Regions from separate parts of the Streptomyces sp. NPDC002790 genome, predicted to be linked through region 2. Evidence: riboswitches for the same ligand, from Rfam matches in the RefSeq annotation. Region 2 holds a riboswitch; the other holds the start of a gene.
What was found. Region 2 has a riboswitch for glycine ahead of gcvT (glycine cleavage system aminomethyltransferase GcvT). Riboswitches for the same ligand answer to the same signal wherever they lie in the genome.

Region 1: linked by a shared signal. The riboswitch ahead of gcvP (aminomethyl-transferring glycine dehydrogenase) and the one ahead of gcvT (glycine cleavage system aminomethyltransferase GcvT) in region 2 are both predicted to bind glycine.

Annotation. Positions count from the first base shown of each region.
Region 1 is NZ_JBEOVM010000047.1:9,078-12,474, forward strand. It holds gene ABT004_RS21155 (DNA polymerase IV) at 1-1,292, shown strand, start outside; gene ABT004_RS21160 (PRC-barrel domain-containing protein) at 1,235-1,609, opposite strand; glycine riboswitch at 1,733-1,828, shown strand; gene gcvP (aminomethyl-transferring glycine dehydrogenase) at 2,015-3,397, shown strand, end outside.
Region 2 is NZ_JBEOVM010000022.1:25,750-29,146, forward strand. It holds gene gcvH (glycine cleavage system protein GcvH) at 1-366, opposite strand, end outside; gene gcvT (glycine cleavage system aminomethyltransferase GcvT) at 432-1,556, opposite strand; glycine riboswitch at 1,619-1,720, opposite strand; glycine riboswitch at 1,721-1,820, opposite strand; gene ABT004_RS13550 (AAA family ATPase) at 1,946-2,602, shown strand; gene ABT004_RS13555 (enhanced serine sensitivity protein SseB) at 2,662-3,397, shown strand, end outside.

The DNA of each region.
Region 1 (3,397 bases), on a different contig from region 2:
CGATGGGGCAGGCGCGCAGGCTCGCCCCGCATGCCGCCTATCTGGTGCCGCGTTTCCGGCTCTACCGGGAGATCAGCGAGCAGGTGATGGGGCTCCTCGGCGCCCTTTCGCCCCTCGTGGAGCCGCTGAGCCTGGACGAGGCGTTCGTCGATCTGGAGGCCGGTGAGGCGGCCTGGGACGCCGCTTCGGCGGAGGCCGTGGGGCACCGGCTGCGGGCCGACATCCGGCGCGTGACCGGTCTGACCGGGTCCGTGGGGATCGCCGCGTCCAAGATGCTCGCGAAGATCGGTTCCGAGGAGGCCAAGCCGGACGGTCTTGTGCTGATACGCCCAGGTACCGAGCGCGCGCTGCTCGGGCCGCAGTCCGTGCGGATCCTGCCCGGCGTCGGGCCCGCGACGGCGGATCATCTGCGGCGGGCCGGGATCCAGACCGTGGAGGAGATCGCGGGGGCCGGTGAGGACGAGCTGGTGCGACTCCTCGGCAAGGCGCACGGCAGCCACCTGTACGAGATGGCGCTCGCCCGCGACGAGCGGCCCGTCGTCGCCGAGCGGGACTCCAAGTCCGTATCGGTCGAGGACACGTACGACGTGGACATCCATGACCGGGTGCGGGTCCGGATGGAGGTGCGCAGGCTCGCGGGCCGGTGCGTGGAGCGGCTGAGAGCGGCCGATCGTTCGGGCCGGACCGTGGTGCTCAAGGTGCGGCGCTACGACTTCTCGACGCTGACGCGCTCCGAGACGCTGCGGGGGCCGACGGATGATCCCGGGGTGGTGCGGGAGGCCGCGGCGCGGCTGCTGGAGAGCGTCGACACGACCGGTGGCGTGCGCTTGCTGGGGGTCGGGGTCAGTGGGCTCGCCGACTTCACGCAGGAGGACTTGTTCGCGCAGTTCGCCGCCGCGGAGGAGGCCGCTGCCGAGGAGGCCGCCGCCGGAGAGCCAGAAGGGGACGCGGGGCCCGTCGAGTCCGTGGAGGCGGTCGAGCCCGAGCCGGTGCCTGTGGAGCGGAAGTGGCTGGCCGGGCACGATGTGCGGCATACCGAGTTCGGGCACGGGTGGGTGCAGGGGAGCGGGCTGGGGCGGGTGACCGTGCGGTTCGAGACGCCGTATGCGCGGGTGCGGGGGCGGGTGCGGACGTTCCGGGTCGACGATCCCGAGCTGGAGTCGGCGGATCCGTTGCCGCTCGTCGAAGCGGTCGAAGCCGTGGAAGGGGCCGAAGCCGTCGAAGAGGCCGAGGATCAGGTCGGGTCGTCCTCCGCGCCCGCGATCTTGCCGAACGTGACGTCGGGCGACTGAGGAGCCGTGATCTCCAGGCCGTAGTGGTGGTAGAGCTGGAGCTCCTGCTCCGGGGAGAGGTGGCGGCCCACGCCGAAGTCGGGGGAGTCCTTGATGAGTGAGCGCTCGAAGGGCACGTTCAGCGTGCCGTCCGTGAAGTCGCTGGGCTCGAGCGGTACGAAGGCGTCGCGGCTGAACAGGCCGGTTCGTATCGCGGCCCACTCCGGCACGCCCGTGGCGTCGTCCAGGTACACCTCGTCGATGGTGCCGATCTTGGCCCCGCTGCGGTCGAATGCCTTGCGGCCGATCAGATTGCGCGGATCGACATCGGTCTGCACGGGCCCTCCAACTGATCGCGATGATCGCAACTCGTCTGTAAACACTACGAAAGAGCACATTGTGGAAGGCGGCCACTCGGGGGCTCCGGCCACGTAGCCGCTGGTAGGCTGGCAGGCGGCTGCTGACCCCGTGCGGGAGAGTCTTCCGACGGTCGTCGGGGGCGCCGAAGGAGCAACTCCTCCCCGGAATCTCTCAGGCCCCTGTACCGCACGGACGAGGTCACTCTGGAAAGCAGAGCGGGGTGCACGGTTTCCGCTCTCACCGACGGTGCAAGCCGGTGTGTTCCGTGTTCTCGCGGGGTGGGCCGGTGAAGCTCTCAGGTTGAGATGACAGAGGGGGAGGCCGACCGGGTACCCGCGCCGTGGTGCCCCTCGCAGGTCGCAATGACCAGGAGGCCTCCGCCAATGACCGCCAACCGTATTCCGCTCTCCCAGTTGGAGCGAGGAATCCCCTTCGAGCAGCGCCACATCGGCCCCGATGACGCCGCTCAGGCCAAGATGCTCGCGCAGGTCGGCTACGGCTCGCTGGACGAGCTGACCGCGGCCGCGGTGCCCGATGTGATCAAGAGCGCCGAGGCGCTCGACCTTCCGGCCGCCCGCAGCGAGGCCGAGGTGCTCACCGAGCTGAAGTCCCTTGCGGAGCGCAATCAGGTGCTCGGCTCGATGATCGGCCTCGGCTACTACGGGACGTTCACACCGCCCGTCATCCTGCGCAACGTGATGGAGAACCCGTCCTGGTACACGGCGTACACGCCCTACCAGCCGGAGATCTCGCAGGGCCGCCTCGAGGCGCTGCTCAACTTCCAGACCATGGTCGCCGAGCTGACCGGCCTGCCCACCTCGGGCTCCTCGCTGCTCGACGAGGGCACCGCGGCCGCCGAGGCGATGGCCCTGTCGCGCCGCGTCGGCAAGGTCAAGAACGGTGTCTACGTCATCGACGCCGACGCCCTGCCGCAGACCATCGCCGTCATCGAGACGCGCGCCGAGCCGACCGGTGTCGAGATCGTCGTCGCCGACCTCGGGGAGGGCATTCCGGCCGAGGTCGCCGAGCGCGGCGTCGTGGGCGTGCTCGTGCAGTACCCCGGGGCCTCCGGCGCCGTGCGGGACATCAAGCCCGTGATCGACCAGGCGCACGAGCTGGGCGCCATCGTCACCGTCGCCGCCGACCTCCTCGCTCTGACATTGCTGACCTCGCCCGGTGACCTCGGCGCGGACATCGCCATCGGCACGACGCAGCGCTTCGGTGTGCCGATGGGCTTCGGCGGTCCGCACGCCGGATACATGGCCGTACGCGAGAAGTTCGCACGCTCCCTGCCGGGCCGCCTCGTCGGTGTCTCCGTCGACGCCGACGGCAACAAGGCGTACCGCCTCGCCCTGCAGACCCGCGAGCAGCACATCCGCCGCGAGAAGGCGACCAGCAACATCTGCACCGCGCAGGTGCTGCTCGCCGTCATGGCCGGCATGTACGCCGTGTACCACGGGCCCGAGGGCCTCAAGTCCATCGCACGGCGCACCCACCGATACGCCACCGTGCTCGCGGCGGGGCTCACCGCGGGCGGCGTCGAGGTCGTGCACGGCGCGTACTTCGACACCCTCACCGTGCGGGTGCCGGGCAAGGCAGCCGAGGTCGTCTCCGCCGCGCGCGAAGGCGGCGTGAACCTGCGCCTCGTGGACGCCGATCACACCTCGCTCGCCTGCGACGAGACCACCACGCGGGCCCAACTGGGCGCCGTATGGAGTGCATTCGGTGTCGAGGCGGACGTCGAGGCCCTGGACGCCGAGGCCGCG
Region 2 (3,397 bases):
GAACTCGGTGTACTCGTCGGCGGAGAGCAGGTCCTTCGGCTCGTCGGCCAGCCGGACCTTGAACAGCCAGCCGCCCTCGAACGGGGCCGAGTTGACGAGGGCCGGGTCGTCGACGACGTCCTGGTTGATCTCGGTGACCTCGCCGCCGACGGGGGAGTACAGGTCGGAGACCGACTTGGTCGACTCGAGCTCGCCGCAGGTCTCGCCCGCGGTCACGGTGTCACCGACCTCGGGGAGCTGGACGAACACGATGTCACCGAGCGCGTTCGCGGCGTGCTCCGTGATGCCGATCGTGGCGACGCCATCCTCGACGGCGGAGAGCCACTCGTGCTCCTTGCTGTAACGCAGCTGCTGGGGGTTGCTCATGAGGCGAATTCTCCTGTACGCGGGAAGGTGCTGGTGACAGAGGGGGCGCCGGTGCGCGGCGCGGACTACTTCTGGCGCTTGTAGAACGGCAGCGCCACGACCTCGTACGGCTCGTGCTTGCCGCGGATGTCGACACCGACCCCCGATGAAGAAGCAGCACCGGCCTCGGCGTGCGCCGGGTCCACGTACGCCATCGCGATCGGCTTGCCCAGTGTCGGGGACGGGGCGCCGGAGGTGACCTCGCCGATCACCGTGCCGTCGACGACGACGGACATCCCGGCGCGCGGGACACGGCGGCCCTCGGCGATGAGGCCGACGAGCTTGCGGGGCGGGTTGGCCTCGGCGCGCTCGGCGGCGGCGACCAGCGCGTCGTGGCCCACGAAGTCGTCCCCGTGCGAGGTCTTCTCGAACTTCACGACGCGGCCGAGACCGGCGTCGAAGGGTGTGAGGTCGGTCGTCAGCTCGTGCCCGTACAGCGGCATGCCCGCCTCCAGGCGCAGCGTGTCCCGGCAGGAAAGGCCGGCGGGGATCAGGCCGTACTCGGCGCCCGCCTCGGTCAGCGCCTGCCACAGCTTCTCGGCGTCGGCGGGGGCGACGAACAGCTCGAAGCCGTCCTCGCCGGTGTAGCCGGTGCGCGCGATGAGCGCCTGTACGCCGGCGACGGTGCCGGGCAGCCCCGCGTAGTACTTCAGGCCGTCCAGGTCCGCGTCCGTGACGGACTTCACGATCGCCGCGGAGGTCGGGCCCTGCACCGCGAGCAGCGCGTACGCGTCCCGGTCGTCGCGGACCTCGGCGTCGAAGCCGACGGCGCGCTCGGTGAGGGCGTCGAGGACGACCTGCGCGTTGCCCGCGTTCGCGACCACCATGTAGGTGGTCTCCTCCAGCCGGTACACGATCAGGTCGTCGAGGATCCCGCCGTCGGCGCGGCAGATCATGGTGTAGCGGGCGCGGCCGAGGCCGACGGAGCCGATGTTGCCGACGAGCGCGTGGTTGAGCAGGTCCGCGGCGGCGGGACCGGACACCGTGATCTCGCCCATGTGGGAGAGGTCGAAGAGGCCGGCACGCGTGCGTACCGCGTTGTGCTCGTCGCGCTCGCTGCCGTAGCGCAGCGGCATGTCCCAGCCGGCGAAGTCGGTCATCGTCGCCCCGAGTGAACGATGCAGGGCGTCAAGGGCAGTGGTGCGGCTCATGGCTGGTGTGCTCCCGGTGGCATGACGACGATGGCGGAGTCCCGCTGATCGCGCGCGGGACGTCCTCCCCATCTGTCATCGGAACCTGAGAGGTTCGCCCCGAGGGGGCTTGCACCTTGGGTGGGGGCGTCACGTCACAAAGACGCCCCACTTTTCAGATCTGCCTCGCCCGCGCGGTACGGGGCCTGAGAGATTCAAGGGAGGAACTTGCTCCTTCGGCGTCCGGGGACCCGTGGGTACCCGGAACTCTCCCGCGCGGATTCAAGCGGCCGGTATGCAGTTTGCGCGCACATCATTGCATGCCCGTCCGACAGGGAAAGCCCTTGAGTGGCATTACCTTCTCTTTACACTTGAGGGGCAAGGGTGGCGTGACCGGAACGGGGAGGACGATCACGGTGCAGAAGGCAGTGGCGGGGGCGTACGCGGTGGCGGCTTCGGCGCCGGTGGTGGCGGGGGTGCGGACCTCCGGCCGCCGCTCGGTGCGGGACCTGCGCGGCCGCCGCGGTCACACGCCGCGCCTGCTCGCCTTCGCGGCGGGCGACCTCGTCGTGCTCTCGGGCCTGCCGGGCAGCGGAAAGTCGACGCTGATGCGGCGGGCCGTGGCGGAGATCCGGATCGACTCGCAGGACACCCGCGAGCGTTGGGCCGCGCGCATGCCGCGCCACCTGCCGTACGCGCTGTACCGCCCGCTGGTCCGCGTCGCGCACTACGTGGGGCTGCGCCGGGCGATGCGCTCGGGCGTGAGCGTCGTCGTGCACGACTGCGGTACGCAGGCGTGGGTGCGCCGCTGGGTGATCCGCACGGCGCGGCGGCGCGGCGCGGCCGTCCACCTGATGCTGCTCGACGTACCGGCGGACACGGCCCTCGAGGGGCAGCGGGACCGCGGCCGCGGGGTGTCCCGGTACGCCTTCGCCCGGCACCGCAGAGCGGTGGGCGCGCTCGTCAGCTCGACGGAGCAGGGGAACCTGCCGGCCGGGATGGATTCGGCGGTGCTGCTCGACCGGGCGGCGATGGAGGCGCTGGGAGGGATCACGTTCGACGACTGACAGCGGTTAAGGTCGGCGGGCAGCAGCAGCGGGCGGAACAGCAGAGGTTGATGGCAGTCATGGAGTTCCCAGGTACCCCGGAGCCGGGGCACGATCACGCCCAGGGGCACGAGGGCGGCTACGCCCACCCCGCGCAGGGCTGGCCGGCCAACGAGCTGGAGGAGGTCCTCGCCGCGGCGCTCGGGCGGCCGGAGTCCGGCGCCCGCGTCGTCGAGGTGCTCGGCCGCAGCCACGTGTGGATCCCGCTGCCCAGGGGCGGTTCGAACGCCAGCAGGGACCTCGATCTGCCGAGCCTGGAGATCGGGGGCCAGGCCTACGTCCCCGTGTTCAGCTCCGAGCAGCAGTTCATGGCGGTCACCGGTGGCCGGATGGACTGCACCGTGGCCCCGGCCGTGGAGTTCGCGCGCGGGCTTCCGCCGCAGCTCGGCATCGCCGTGAACCCGGACGGCACGGTGGGTGTGCCGCTTCCGCCGCAGGCCGTCGCCGAGCTGGCCCGCAGTGGCCGCACGCCGCTGGACGGCCCGGCGGCGGGTGGCCGCGTGGTGCTCAGCGAGCCGGACTGGCAGGTCGACCCCATGGACTTCCTGGCCGCGGTGCGTGAGGAGTTCGAGGCGCTCGGCACGGTACTGAGCGCCCGGCGCTGCCTCGCGACCGTGGAGGACGCCGAGCCGTCCCTGTTCATCGGCGTGGAGCTGCTGGCGCAGGCCGCCGGCGCCGCGGGCGGCGCGCGGGACGTTCCGCTGGACGCGCTGGGGCGGGCGCTGGGCCGCGCGCCGGTGGCCTGGACCGTCAACC